Regions from separate parts of the Ramlibacter sp. PS4R-6 genome, predicted to be linked through region 1. Evidence: riboswitches for the same ligand, from Rfam matches in the RefSeq annotation. Region 1 holds a riboswitch; the other holds the start of a gene.
What was found. Region 1 has a riboswitch for S-adenosylhomocysteine ahead of ahcY (adenosylhomocysteinase). Riboswitches for the same ligand answer to the same signal wherever they lie in the genome.

Region 1 (7,511 bases):
GTCCGTGACGATGCCGCCCTTGCCCAGCTGGCCCGGCTGCAACTCGAATTGCGGCTTGACGAGCATGAGCAGGTCGCCGCCCGCTTTCAGCAGCGCGCGCAGCGCGGGGATGACGAGCGTGAGCGAGATGAACGAGAGGTCGCCCACGACCACGTCGAAGTCGCCGCCGACGCGCGCTGCGGAGAGCTCGCGGGCATTGAGCTTCTCGATGGCCGTGACGCGCGGGTCCTCGCGCAGGCTCTCGTGCAACTGCCCATGGCCGACGTCCACGCCCGTCACGCGCGCCGCGCCGTGACGCAGCAGGCAGTCGGTGAAGCCGCCGGTGGACTGGCCGACGTCCAGGCACGCCTTGCCGCGCACGTCCACGCCCGATTGCGCCAGGGCGCCTTCGAGCTTGAGCCCGCCGCGCGAGACGTAGCGCGCCTCGGCGTCATCGAGCAATTCGACTTCGGCCTGCATCGGGATCTCGTCACCGTTCTTGGCGACGTCCTTCCAGCCGCCCGGCGCGCGCCAGCGCACGCCCGACGCGATCAGGCGCTGGGCCTGCGACCGCGTCGCGGCAAGGCCGCGTTCGACGAGCAACTGGTCCGCGCGCACGCAGTGCCTCAGTAGCGGTAGGTGTCGGGCTTGTACGGGCCCTGCTTTTGCACGCCGATGTAGTCGGCCTGCGCCTGCGTCAGCTCCGTGAGCTGCGCGCCCAGCTTGGACAGCTGCAGGCGTGCCACCTTCTCGTCCAGGTGCTTGGGCAGCACGTACACCTGGCCGACCTGGTAGTCGTTCGGGCGGGTGAACAGCTCGATCTGCGCCAGCGTCTGGTTGGCGAACGACGAGGACATCACGTAGCTGGGGTGGCCCGTGCCGCAGCCCAGGTTCACCAGGCGGCCCTTGGCCAGCAGGATGATGCGCTTGCCGTCCTCGAAGATCACGTGGTCGACCTGCGGCTTGATCTCGTCCCACTTGCACTTGGCTTCGAGCGACGCGACGTCGATCTCGTTGTCGAAGTGGCCGATGTTGCAGACGATGGCCTGGTCCTTCATCTTCGCCATGTGGGCGTAGGTGATGACGTCGCGGTTGCCGGTGGCGGTCACGAAGATGTCGGCCTTGTCGGCGGCGTAGTCCATGGTGACCACGCGGTAGCCTTCCATCGCGGCCTGCAGCGCGTTGATGGGGTCGATCTCGGTCACCCACACCTGCGCCGACAGCGCACGCAGCGCCTGCGCCGAGCCCTTGCCCACGTCGCCGTAGCCGCACACCAGCGCGACCTTGCCGGCGACCATCACGTCGGTGGCGCGCTTGATGCCGTCCACCAGCGACTCGCGGCAGCCGTAGAGGTTGTCGAACTTGCTCTTGGTGACCGAGTCGTTGACGTTGATGGCGCGGAACTTCAGGAGGCCCTTGTTCGCCATGTCGATCAGCCGGTGCACGCCGGTGGTCGTCTCCTCGGTGACGCCGATGATCTCCTTGGCCTTGCGCGAGTACCAGCTCGGGTCTTCCTTGAGCTTCTTGCGGATCGCGGCGTAGAGGATGCGCTCCTCCTCGCTGGAATGCGTGTCGATCAGCGACAGGTCGGACTCGCAGCGCTGGCCCAGGTGCATCAGCAGCGTGGCGTCGCCGCCGTCGTCCAGGATCATGTTCGGGCCTTCATGCTCCGAACCCTTGGCGCCGAAATCGAAGATGCGGTGCGTGTAGTCCCAGTAGTCTTCGAGCGACTCGCCCTTGATCGCGAACACCGGCGTGCCGCTGGCGGCGATGGCGGCCGCGGCGTGGTCCTGCGTCGAGAAGATGTTGCACGAGGCCCAGCGCACCTGCGCGCCCAGCGCCTGCAGCGTCTCGATCAGCACGGCCGTCTGGATGGTCATGTGCAGCGAGCCCGTGATGCGCGCGCCCTTGAGCGGCTGGCTCTTCGCGAATTCCTGGCGGATGGCCATCAGGCCGGGCATCTCCGTCTCGGCGATGCGGATTTCCTTGCGGCCCCAGTCGGCCAGCTTGGCGTCGGCGATCGCGCAATCCTGCGCGGCGTTGGTCTTGAGTACGGCGTTCATTCGTGGCTCCTGTTCGTGTCGAGGACCACTGCCGGGCTGCGCGGGAATAAAAAAACTCACCGCACCGGACAGTGGGGTGAGCGTCGTTGCGCGGCGCAAGTGCCGCTGGCCGAGCCTGACACCCGTTCGGGTGGTGCAACGCTCCTCGGATGGCCCGCATTTTATAGGATAGTCGGCCATGCCCGCCACACCCGCCACCTCGCCACCGATCGAGCCCATGCTGGCCAAGATCGCCGATGAGCTTCCGAAGGGGGAAGGGTTCCTCTTCGAGCCCAAATGGGACGGCTTCCGGGCCATCGTCTTCCGCAACGGCGACGAGTGCTTCATCCAGAGCCGCGACTCGCGGCCCCTGAACCGCTACTTCCCCGAGCTCGAGCGCGCGTGCATCGAGCGCCTGCCCAGGGGCTGCGTGATCGACGGCGAGATCGTGGTGGCCGGCCCGCAGGGCCTGGACTTCGATGCGCTCCAGCAGCGCCTGCATCCCGCGGCCTCGCGCGTCGCGCGGCTCGCGCAGGCCACGCCGGCATCTTTCGTCGCCTTCGACCTGCTCGCGGCCGGCGGGCGCTCGACGATGCAGCTGCCGCAGTCGGAGCGGCGCGCGCGCCTGGAAAGCCTGCTCAAGACCGTGAAGCCGCCGGTGCACCTGACACCGGTGACGAAGGACCGGGCCGTCGCGCAGGACTGGCTCGAACGCTTCGAAGGCGCGGGCCTCGACGGCGTGATCGCCAAGCCCGAGACGGCCACCTACCAGCCGGGCAAGCGCGCGATGTTCAAGATCAAGCACGCGCGCACCGCCGATTGCGTGGTCGCCGGCTTCCGCTGGTACCGCGACACCGACGACGCCGTCGGTTCCCTGTTGCTCGGTCTGTACAACGACGCGGGCGTGCTGCAGCACGTGGGCGTGACGTCGGCTTTCACGATGGCGATGCGCCGCGAGCTGGTCGAGGAGCTCGCGCCGTTGCGCAAGGACGCCCTGAAGGACCATCCCTGGGCCGGCTGGGCCGAGGCGACGGGCGACGACGCCAATCGCATGCCGGGCGCGCAGAGCCGCTGGAGCGCGGGCAAGGACCTGACGTGGGAGCCGCTGCGCCCCGAGCGGGTGGTGGAAGTGAAGTACGACCACCTGCAGGGCGACCGATTCCGCCATGCCGCGGTGTTCCTGCGCTGGCGGCCCGACAAGCCGCCGCAGGAGTGCCGCTACGACCAGCTGGAGGTGGTGACGCCCTTCGAGCTGGCGAAGGTGTTCAAGGGCAAGGCCTAGCTGCGGTGCCGGCGGCGCTGCGGCGTCTTCGGCGCTTCGGGCACCGGGCAGCCCTTGTCGATGTTCTCGAGCGCGCCGGACAGGCCGGTCAGTTCCAGCTCGTGGCGCATCGTGCCTTGCGCGGTGGCGGCGTCGATGCGCACCTTGTAGCTGCGCGAGAGCTTGGCGAAATCCTCGCCGGTGAAGGCGATCGCCTGCAGTTCCTTCTCGGCGGACGACAGGGGTCGCAGCGCGCCGGGCGCCTGGCCGTCGAAGCCGAAGGCGACGCCGCTCACTTCCTCGACGGTCTTGATGATCAGCGTGTCCTTGCTCAGCTGGACGTGCCGGTTGGCGCGGTAGAAGCCCGTGCATCCGACGACCTTGCCGCTGTCGCGCACCGAGCGCACCACGAACCAGGGGCCGCTGCGGAACACCGGCTGGTTGGGGCGCTCGGCCGGCTGCGCGAAGACACAGGTGGTCGCAGCGAAGGCTAGGAGGGCCAGGCCATGTCTCATGGCCGCGGATACTAGCTCCAAGCGGCGCCGCCGGCACTAGGGCAGCCACCGAGGGCAAAATAGGGGCTGTCCCACACCGGCCGCCCCGCGCGGCCCGCGGAGTTCCCCCTTGTCAGCCTCCCCGTACGCCGCCGAAGTCCGGCGCCGCCGCACCTTTGCCATCATCTCGCACCCGGATGCGGGCAAGACCACGCTCACCGAGAAGCTGCTGCTGTTCTCGGGCGCGATCCAGATCGCCGGCTCGGTCAAGGCGCGCAAGGCCTCGCGCCACGCCACCTCCGACTGGATGGAGATCGAGAAGCAGCGGGGCATCTCGGTCGCCTCGTCGGTGATGCAGATGCTCTACCGCGACCACGTGGTCAACTTGCTCGACACGCCGGGCCACAAGGACTTCTCGGAAGACACCTACCGCGTGCTCACCGCCGTCGACTCGGCCCTGATGGTGATCGACGCGGCCAACGGCGTGGAGGCGCAGACGCGGCGGCTGATCGAGGTGTGCCGCCAACGCGACACGCCCATCATCACCTTCGTCAACAAGATGGACCGCGAGGTGCGCGAGCCGCTGGACATCCTCGACGAGGTGGAGCGCGAACTGGGCATGCCCTGCGTGCCCATGACCTGGCCCGTCGGCAAGGGCAAAGGCTTCGGCGGCATCATGAACCTGCGCACGCAGGCGATGACGGTGTTCGAGTCGGGCAGCGAGCGCCGCCCGCAGGACTTCGAGACCATCGCCCTGTCGGACACGGCCCGGCTGAAGGAGCGCTTCGGCTCCGAGTACGACCACGCCGCGGAAAGCATGGAGCTGGCCGCCGGCGCCTCGCCCGAGTGGGACCACGAAGCGTTCCTGAACGCGAAGCAAACGCCGGTGTTCTTCGGCTCGGCCGTGAACAACTTCGGCGTGATGGAGGTGCTCGACGCACTGGTGGACATCGCGCCGCACCCGCGCCCGCGCCTGAGCCAGCTGGTCGTGAACAAGCAGCTGCAGGAAAAGACCATCCAGCCCGATGAAGCCAACTTCGCCGGCGTCGTCTTCAAGGTGCAGGCCAACATGGACGCCAACCACCGCGACCGCATCGCCTTTGTCCGCATGGCCTCGGGCCGGTACGCGCCCGGCATGAAGCTCAAGGTGCAGCGCACGGCCAAGGAACTGCGGCCGACCTCCGTCGTCACCTTCCTGTCGCAGCGGCGCGAGGCGGTGGACGAGGCCTACGCCGGCGACATCATCGGCTTCACCACGCACGGCGGCGTGCAGCTGGGCGACACCATCACCGACGGCGCCAACCTGCAGTTCACCGGCCTGCCCTTCTTCGCGCCCGAGCTGTTCCAGACCGTGATCCTGAAGAACCCGCTGCGCACCAAGCAGCTGCAGCAGGGCCTGGCGCAACTGGGCGAGGAAGGCGCGATCCAGGTCTTCCGTCCGCAGATCGGCGGTCCGATGCTGCTCGGTGCGGTCGGCCAGCTGCAGTTCGAAGTGGTGCAGCACCGCCTGAAGACCGAGTACGACGCCGACATCCGCCTGGAAGGCTGCCAGTACACCGGTGCGCGCTGGATCACGGCCGATAGCGACGCGGAGCTCAAGGAGTTCATGAACGCGTACCCGCAGCGCATGGCGCTCGACGCGGCCGACGCGCTGGCCTTCCTGTGCACCTCGCCCTACGACGTGCGGCTGGCGCAGGAGCGCTTCCCGAAGATCCACTTCCACCCGCTGCGCGAACACGCGGGCCTGAGCCTGCAGCGTGCGAATGGTTGAACTGCAAGCCGAGTCGTTCGCCGGCCAGCGCATAGCCGGTGTCTTCACCGACATCGACGACACGCTGACCACCGAAGGCGCGATCACCGCCGATGCGCTGCCGGCGCTGGCGCAGCTGCGCGCCGCAGGCGTCCACGTCATCCCCATCACGGGGCGGCCCGTCGGCTGGAGCGAGCCCTTCGCGCGCGACTGGCCGGTCGACGCCATCGTCGCCGAGAACGGCGCGGTGGCGGTGCTCGCCGACGGCCGCAAGATCTACCAGCAAACCGCCGCCGAGCGCGCCGCGAACTTCGCGCGCATGCAGCAGGTGGCGGCGCGCGTGCTGCGCGAGGTGCCGGGCTCGCAGCTCGCGCGGGACAGTGCCGGCCGCGAGACCGACATCGCCATCGACCACAGCGAGTTCGTGCACCTGCCGCAGGAGCGGATCGACCAGGCCGTCGCGATCATGCGCAGCGAAGGCATGCAGGCCACGGTGAGCTCCATCCATATCAACGGCTGGTACGGTGCGCACGACAAGTGGGTGGGCGCGCGCTGGATCGCGCGCGAGCTGCTGGGCGTCGACCTCGACGCTGCCATCGCGCACTGGGTCTACGTCGGCGACTCCACCAACGACGTGCTGATGTTCGAGCGCTTCCCGCTGTCGGTGGGCGTGGCCAACATCCGCCGCTTCGCCGCGCAGCTCACGCACGCGCCGCGCTGGGTCACGCCGTCGGAACGAGGTGCAGGTTTTGCGGAAGCGGCGCACGCGATCCTTCGCGCGCGTTGAACCGGCCCCAAACCGCATCGAGGAAGGCGTGCATGATGCGCCCGTACTCCGGGTGCTCGCACCAGCCCCACTCGGGATGGAACTGGAAGCCCCACGCGAACTGCGTCGGGTCGTGCCAGCGGAAGGCCTCGACGAGGCCGCATTCGGCATGCGCCTCGGGCACGAGGCCCGCGCCGAGGCGGTTGATGCCTTGCGAATGCAGGGAGCTGACGCCGAAGCGCGCCTTGCCGGCGATGCGTTCGAGCTCGCCGCCGGGAACGACATCGATGCCGTGGCGCTCGCCGTACTGCTGGTCCAGCGTCTCCTCCGCGTCCTCCCAGTGTGTCGTGCCGCCCGCGCGCTGCCGCAGCGACTGGTGCAGGCTGCCGCCGAGCGCGACGTTGAAGTCGTGCGCGCCGCGGCACACGCCGAGGAGGGGCACGCCCAGGGCCAGCGCCTGGCGCACCAGGGGCTGGGCGACGGCGTCGCGGTCGAGGTCGTAGCACGGCACGTCGGCTTCTTCCGGTTCGCCGTACAGGCTCGGGTGCACGTGCGTCGCGGAGCCGCCGAGGAACACGCCGTCCACGCCTTCCAGCAGCGCCGGGATGCGCTCGGGTGCTACCCCGGGGAAGGTGGCGGGCTGCAGGCCCATGTTGAGCAACGTGCGCGTGCCGGCCTCGTCCATCACCGTGTACATCTGCGGCTTGCCGTGCTCGTTGCCGAGCGTGCGGTGGCTCGCCACCACCCAGACCACCGGGACCCGCGCCACGCTCAACAGGCTTCCTCCCGGCGCTGGCGGTGCTCCACGCACGCCTGCGCGAAGGCTTCCAGCGTGCGGTGGTAGAAGGGGTTCTGCTCGTGGTGCCACTCGGGGTGCCATTGCACGCCGAAAGCGAAAGCGGGCGAGCCGTCGACGCGCACGCCCTCGATGAGGCCGTCGGGCGCGAAGGCCTCGGCCACCAGGTTCTGCCCCAGGCGCTTGATGCCCTGGCCGTGCAGCGAATTGACCTTGGCCTTGGTGCCGCCGGCCCACAGCGCGAACGCGCTGCCCGGCAGCAGCTCGACGTCGTGGCGCTCGGCGAACTGCACCTCGAGCGGCTCGTCGTCGGGCTCGCGGTGGTCCATCATGCCTTCCTCGGTGTGCAGCCGCTGGTACAGCGAGCCGCCGAGGGCCACGTTCATCTCCTGCAGGCCGCGGCACACGCCGAAGACCGGCACG
Region 2 (7,511 bases), 540 kb from region 1:
TGCAGAACGCCGTCACGCGCAAGGAAGCGGGCGTGAACGTGCTGCTGTACGGCCCGCCCGGCACCGGCAAGACGGAGCTGGCGAAAGTGGTTGCGCAGGCGGCCAACCTGGACCTGTTCGAGGTCGAGTACGCCGACCGCGACGGCAACTCGCTGTCGGGACGCGACCGCTACCGCTCGCTGCAGATCGCGCAGGTGTTCCTCAAGGGCAGCGCGCAGGCGGCGCTGCTCTTCGACGAGGTCGAGGACGTGTTCCCGCCGATTTCCAGCGAAGCCGCGCAGCTGATGGCGCGTGCCGAGCAGGTGGTGGCGCCGCCCAGCGGCAGCGTCAGCGGCAAGGCCTGGGTCAACCAGATCCTCGAATCGAACTCGGTGCCGACGATCTGGGTCACCAACCGCATCGAGCAGATCGACCCCGCGTTCCGCCGCCGCTTCGCCTACCACCTCGAGCTGAAGTCGCCGCCACCGGGCGCGCGCGAGGCGCTGGTGCGCAAGACGCTGGAAGGCGTGGCCGTGACCGACGGCTTCGTCGCGAAGCTGACCGAACGCAAGGGCCTGACGCCGGCGCAGATCCGCACCGCGGTGCGCTTCGCGGGCCTGGCGGGCAACGAAGGCGCAGCCATCGAGCCGCTCATCGAGCGGCAGCTGCGCAACGCCGACCAGGCGCTGGGCAACCGCAGCAGCGACTCGGGCCTGCGCCGCGCCGTCACCACCTACGACCTCGACATGCTCAACGTCGAGACGCGCTTCGAGATCCCGCGCGTCGTCGAGGCGCTGCGCGCGCGCGGCCACGGCACGCTGTGCTTCTACGGCGCGCCGGGCACGGGCAAGACGGCGCTGGCCGAGCACATCGCGCGCAGCCTGGACAAGCCGCTGCTGGTCAAGCAGGCGAGCGACCTCATGAGCAAGTTCGTCGGCGAGACCGAGCAGAACATGGCGGCGATGTTCGCCGAGGCCGAGAGCGAGAAGGCCATCCTGCTGCTGGACGAGGCCGACAGCTTCCTGCAGGACCGGCGCGGCGCGCAGCGCACCTACGAGGTGACCGAGGTCAACGAGATGCTGCAGGGCATGGAGCGCTTCCACGGCATCTTCGTGTGCACGACGAACCTGATGGACCGCATCGACCAGGCGGCGCTGCGCCGCTTCACGTTCAAGATCCGCTTCAAGCCGCTGACGGCGGCGCAGCGCGAGAAGATGTTCGTGGTGGAAGCGCTGGACGGCCGCGCCGAAGCGTTCACCGAGCAGGCGCGTGCGCGGCTGGCCCGGCTGGAGCAGCTATGCCCGGGCGACTTCGCCGCGGTGAAGCGGCAGGTGGACATCCTCGCCGCGCAGTTCACGCCCGAGGAGTTCCTCGAGCAGCTCGAGTCCGAGCACCGCATCAAGCCCGAGGTGCGCGACGCGCGCAGCATCGGGTTCATGCAGTAACGCCTTTTCCTAGGCCCGCGCGACGACGCGCAGCACTTCCTCGCCGTAGGCTTCGAGCTTTTTCGCGCCGATCCCGCTGATGCCTTGCAGGTCGTTGAGGGACCGTGGCGCCAGCGCTGCGATGGCCGCGAGCGTCGCGTCGTGGAAGATCACGTAGGCGGGCAGGTTGTGCTCGCGCGCCACCTCGCCGCGCCACGCACGCAAGGCCGCGAAGCGCGCCTGCCCTTCCTGCGTGAGGCCCGCGCTCACGGACGGGGCCGCGCCCGGCGCTGTGCGCTTGCGGCGGCCACCACCCTGCTGCGACACCGATTCGCGCAGCTGCACCGGCACCTCGCCACGCAGCACGGCGCGCGACAGCTCCGTCAGGCGCAAGGTGTTGAAGGCCTCGCTGTCCACCGTGAGCGCGCCGATCGCGATCAGCTGGCGCAGCACGCCGCGCAGCTGCGTCTCGCTGAATTCCGCGCCGATGCCGAAGGTGGACAGGCGCTCGTGGCCGAATTGCGCGACCTTCTCCGTCGCCTTGCCGCGCACGATGTCCATCACATGGCCCGCGCCGAAGGAGATGCCGCTTTGCTGCTGCACGCGGTAGACGGTGGAGAGCAGCTTGCGCGCGGCGTCCGTGCCGTCCCAGACGTTGGGGGGCGACACGCAGTTGTCGCAGTTGCCGCAGGGCGTGGACGCCTCGCCGAAGTAGCGCAGCAGGCGCACGCGGCGGCAGTCGGTAGCTTCGGCCAGTGCCAGCAGCGCGTCGAGCTTGCCGCGCAGCACCTGCTTGAATTCATCGGCCGCGGGACTCTCGTCGATCATGCGGCGCTGGTTCACCACGTCCTGCAGGCCGTAGGCCATCCACGCGGCCGACGGCAGGCCGTCGCGGCCGGCGCGGCCCGTCTCCTGGTAATAGCCCTCGATGTTCTTGGGCATGTCCAGGTGCGCGACGAAGCGCACGTCGGGCTTGTCGATGCCCATGCCGAAGGCGATGGTGGCCACCATCACCAGGCCGTCCTCGCGCAGGAAGCGGTCCTGGTGGCGCTGGCGCACGTCGGGGTCCAGTCCCGCGTGGTAGGGCAGCGCGGGGATGGCGTGCTGGTCCAAAAGCGCCGCGACTTCCTCGACACGCTTGCGCGTCTGGCAATAGACGATGCCGCAGTCGCCGGCGTGTTCCTCGCCGACGAAGCGCAGCAGCTGCGCGGTGCCGTCCTTCTTCTCGACGATGGTGTAGGAGATGTTGGGGCGGTCGAAGCTGCTGACGAACTGGCGCGCCTCCTGCAGCTGCAGGCGCTCGAGGATGTCGGCGCGCGTGATGGCGTCGGCCGTGGCCGTCAGCGCGACGCGCGGCACACCGGGCCAGCGTTCGTGCAACACCGTGAGCGCGCGGTATTCGGGGCGGAAGTCGTGGCCCCACTGGCTGACGCAATGCGCCTCGTCGATCGCGAACAGGCTCAGGTGGCCGCGGGCGTGCAGCTCGTCCAGCTGCGCCAGGAAGCGCGGCGTGGTCACGCGCTCGGGCGCGGCGTACAGCAGCGTGAGCTCGCCGCGCGCCAGCCGCTTTTCGACGGCCCAGGCTTCGTCGCCGGACAGCGAGGAATTGAGGAACGCCGCTTCGACACCGGCTTCGCGCAGCGCGCCGACCTGGTCGTGCATCAGTGCGATCAGCGGCGACACCACGATGGCCGTGCCCTTGCCTTGGCGCTGCCGCGCGATGGCGGGGATCTGGTAGCACAGCGACTTGCCGCCGCCGGTGGGCATGAGCACCAGTGCGTCGCCGCCGGCCACGACGTGGTCGACGATCTGCGCCTGCGGGCCGCGGAAGGCCTCGTAGCCGAAGACCTCACTGAGGATGGAATGGGAGGAGGACACCTACAATCAACGCACCATGAAGCCCATCGCCTACACCCGTGGCCGCGAGCTCCCCTCATTGCTGGAGAAGCGCATCGTCATCCTGGACGGCGCGATGGGCACGATGCTGCAGCGTTTCAAGCTGTCGGAGGCCGATTATCGGGGCGAGCGCTTCAAGGACCACCCGAAGGACCTGCGCAACAACGGTGACCTGCTGTCGCTGACGCGCCCGGACGTCGTGCGCGACATTCACGAGGCCTACCTCGCCTCGGGCGTGGACATCATCGAGACCAACACCTTTGGTGCCACGCGCATCGCGCAGGACGACTATGGCCTGGGCGACCTGGCGCTGGAGATGAACGTGGCCTCCGCGAAGCTCGCGCGCGCCGCCGCGGACAAGTTCTCCACGCCGGACAAGCCGCGCTTCGTCGCCGGCGCGCTGGGCCCGACGCCGCGCACCGCCAGCATCAGCCCCGACGTGAACGACCCGGGCGCGCGCAACGTCGACTTCGAAGAGCTGCGCGCGGCTTACTACGAGCAGGCCAAGGGCCTGACCGAAGGCGGCTCCGACCTGCTGCTGGTGGAGACCATCTTCGACACGCTCAACGCGAAGGCGGCGCTGTTCGCCATCGAGCAGTACTTCGACGAATCGGGCGAGCGCCTGCCGGTGATCATCAGCGGCACGGTGACCGATGCGTCCGGCCGCATCCTGAGCGGCCAGACGGTGACGGCCTTCTGGTACAGCGTGCGCCATGCGCGTCCGCTCGCCGTGGGCCTGAATTGCGCGCTGGGCGCGGCGCTGATGCGCCCGTACATCCAGGAGCTGGCCAAGGTTGCGGGCGACACGTTCATCAGCTGCTACCCGAACGCGGGCCTGCCCAACCCCATGGCCGAGACCGGTTTCGACGAAACGCCCGAGGTCACCTCGCGCCTGCTGCGCGAGTTCGCGGCCGAAGGGCTGGTGAACATCGTGGGCGGCTGCTGCGGCACCACGCCGGAGCACATCACCGCGATCCGAGAGGCGGTGGAGCCCCTGGCCGCGCGCAGCGTGCAGCGCGAGTTCTTCTACAAGGCGGCTGCGTAAGCGAAGCGCGCTGCCGTCCCGGCGCCGGCCGGGAACCAGATTCTCTTGATCCGACTCGCCCGGCGGGCGATAACCCGCCGGGCCCCGGTACGTCCACGCGTTGCCGGTAAGCCCGCCTGTCCGAGCTCCCAGTGTCTTCCGCACAGGTCGGAATTTCTTGCCGTTCTTCCTTGGATTGCTGGCTGCAGCAGGATATCCTTCGGTCATGGACGCCATCGACCGAAAAATCCTCGCCACGCTGCAAAGGAACGCCCGCGCCAGCCTGCAGGAGGTCGGCCAGGCCGTGGGCCTGTCGGCCTCGCCGTGCTGGGAGCGCATCCGCAAGATGGAGCAGGCCGGCGTGATTGAGGGCTACACGGTGCGCCTGAACGCACAGGCGATCGGCCTGCAGGACACGGTGCTGGTGCAGGTCACGCTGGACAGCCATTCGGACAACACGCTGGAGAAATTCGGCGAGACGCTGGCGGCCATCCCCGAAGTGGTGGAGGCCTACCTGGTCTCGGGCGAGTACGACTACCTGCTGCGCGTGGCGGTGCGGGACACACGCGACTACGAGCGGCTGCTGCGCGAGCGCCTCTACAAGATCAAGGGCATCCGCCACAGCAAATCCAGCTTCGTTTTGCGCACGCTCAAGAAGGCCGACCTGCCCCTGTAGCGCCTGGCAACACAAATGGGCACGGCAAATGCTTGTTCACAGGCATCTCCTCGGTTGGGCCTGTTTGCAAGTTTCTCCAGCCCGACCCCTCATCCCCCGGAGCGGGCAGCTCCGGGGGATTTTTTCTGTGCGGTGGAGATGGGGGCGCCGGGACGAAAACGTCCGACAGTTTGGTCAGTTTCGCCAGCTCTACAGCGGCATCAGCTCGTTGATTTCTTCGTTCATCGCCTGCGTCAGCTGGGCGTAGAGCTTGAGTTTTTCCTGGCTGTCGCGCATGCGCTGCGACATGCGCATCGCGATCGCCAGCACCAGCTTGGCGGCGGTGCGCGGTTCGTCCTCCATCAGGCGATTGAGGGACGCGCGCGTGAGCACCGCGCAGCGCAGGTCGCTGAGCGCGGTGCACGACGCCGAGCGCGGCGCGCCGTCCACCAGGCCCATCTCGCCGATCAGGCTGCCGGGGCCGAGCACGGTCACGGTGATCGGCGCGGTGCGGCTGACGACGATGGTCTCCACCGTCACCTCGCCGGCCAGCACCAGCAGCATGAAGTCGGTGCGCTCGCTGTCGCCCTCGCGGATGAAGGTGGTGCCTTCGGCGATCTTGTGCGGCTGCATGTACGCCACGACGGTGCGCGCTTCCTCCGGGGCCAGCTTCATCAGCGCGGTGGGCGCGCACAGCATCTCCGCCGCCAGGTCGGCCGACGACGAGCCTGCGACCGGGCGCGGCCGCTCCTGCGCGGGTGCGCGGCCCAGCAGCCGGGCGAGCAGTCCGGCAGCCGGTGGCGTGAGCGTGGAAGCGTCGTGCATTTAGAATGCAGTCTGGCCCCAGGAGCGCTGCAGCGCCTAAGCAAGTTGCTTAGCGTCAGGCTGGGGTTTCCCTAAGGTCAACGGCGCTCATTTCTCGACTTCAAGAGACATGAGCGCGCCCACCGTCCCCCCGCTTCGCCTCTCCGGCCTCGAACCCGTCGCCATCGGCCGCGGCAGCCTGTTCGTCAACATCGGCGAGCGCACCAACGTCACCGGCTCCAAGGCCTTCGCGCGCATGATCCTCGCGGGCGAGTTCGAAAAGGCCCTGGCCGTCGCGCGCCAGCAGGTCGAGAACGGCGCGCAGGTCATCGACGTGAACATGGACGAGGCCATGCTGGACAGCCAGGCCGCCATGGTCCGCTTCCTGAACCTGATGGCGAGCGAACCCGACATCGCCAAGGTGCCGGTGATGATCGACTCGTCCAAGTGGAGCGTCATCGAGGCCGGCCTGCGCTGCATCCAGGGTAAGGGGATCGTCAATTCCATCTCGATGAAGGAAGGCGAGGTGGAGTTCAAGCGGCAGGCCACGCTGGTCAAGCGCTACGGCGCGGCGGCGGTGGTGATGGCGTTCGACGAGAAGGGGCAGGCCGACACCTTCCAGCGCAAGACCGAGATCTGCCAGCGCGCCTACCGCATCCTGGTGGACGAGGTCGACTTCGCGCCCGAGGACATCATCTTCGACCCCAACATCTTCGCCATCGCCACGGGCATCGAGGAGCACGACAACTACGCCGTCGACTTCATCGAGGCGACGAAGTGGATCAAGCAGAACCTGCCGGGCGCCAAGGTGTCGGGCGGCGTGTCGAACGTGAGCTTCTCCTTCCGCGGCAACGACCCGGTGCGCGAGGCCATCCACACGGTGTTCCTGTACCACGCGATCCAGGCCGGCATGGACATGGGCATCGTCAACGCCGGCATGGTCGGTGTGTACGACGAGGTGGAGCCGCAATTGCGTGAGCGCGTCGAGGACGTGGTGCTCAACCGCCGCCCCGACGCGGCCGAGCGCCTGATCGAGATCGCCGAGGCCGCCAAGGGCGCGGCGAAGGACGACACGAAGAAGAACGAATGGCGCGGCCACCCCGTCGAGCAGCGCCTCGCGCACGCGCTGGTGCACGGCATCACCGACCACATCGTCGCCGACACCGAAGAGGCGTACCAGGCGATCGTCGCCAGGGGCGGCCGGCCGCTCAACGTGATCGAAGGGCCGCTCATGGACGGCATGAACATCGTGGGCGACCTGTTCGGCCAGGGCAAGATGTTCCTGCCCCAGGTGGTGAAGTCGGCGCGCGTGATGAAGCAGGCCGTGGCGCACCTCATTCCCTACATCGAGGAAGAGAAGAAGCAGCAGGCCGCGGCAGGCGAGGAGATCCGCTCCAAGGGCAAGATCGTGATCGCCACCGTCAAGGGCGACGTGCACGACATCGGCAAGAACATCGTCACCGTCGTCCTCCAGTGCAACAACTTCGAGGTGGTGAACATGGGCGTGATGGTCCCGTGCCACGAGATCCTCGCCAAGGCCAAGGTCGAGGGCGCGGACATCGTCGGGCTGTCGGGCCTGATCACGCCGTCGCTGGAGGAGATGCAGTACGTCGCCAGCGAGATGCAGAAGGACGAGCATTTCCGCATCAAGAAAATCCCGCTGCTGATCGGCGGGGCGACGACCAGCCGCGTGCACACGGCGGTGAAGATCGCGCCGCACTACGAAGGC

Region 2: another riboswitch for S-adenosylhomocysteine. It lies ahead of metH (methionine synthase); the one in region 1 lies ahead of ahcY (adenosylhomocysteinase).

What each region holds. Positions count from the first base shown of each region.
Region 1 is NZ_JBBHKA010000001.1:1,197,755-1,205,265, reverse strand. It holds gene WG903_RS05915 (TlyA family RNA methyltransferase) at 1-597, opposite strand, end outside; gene ahcY (adenosylhomocysteinase) at 606-2,042, opposite strand; S-adenosyl-L-homocysteine riboswitch at 2,114-2,195, opposite strand; gene WG903_RS05905 (ATP-dependent DNA ligase) at 2,221-3,303, shown strand; gene WG903_RS05900 (hypothetical protein) at 3,300-3,797, opposite strand; gene WG903_RS05895 (peptide chain release factor 3) at 3,907-5,547, shown strand; gene WG903_RS05890 (HAD family hydrolase) at 5,540-6,313, shown strand; gene WG903_RS05885 (gamma-glutamyl-gamma-aminobutyrate hydrolase family protein) at 6,249-7,061, opposite strand; gene WG903_RS05880 (gamma-glutamyl-gamma-aminobutyrate hydrolase family protein) at 7,064-7,511, opposite strand, start outside.
Region 2 is NZ_JBBHKA010000001.1:660,778-668,288, reverse strand. It holds gene WG903_RS03300 (ATP-binding protein) at 1-1,424, shown strand, start outside; gene recQ (DNA helicase RecQ) at 1,434-3,281, opposite strand; gene WG903_RS03290 (homocysteine S-methyltransferase family protein) at 3,298-4,344, shown strand; gene WG903_RS03285 (Lrp/AsnC family transcriptional regulator) at 4,550-4,999, shown strand; gene WG903_RS03280 (cyclic nucleotide-binding domain-containing protein) at 5,189-5,803, opposite strand; S-adenosyl-L-homocysteine riboswitch at 5,817-5,899, shown strand; gene metH (methionine synthase) at 5,913-7,511, shown strand, end outside.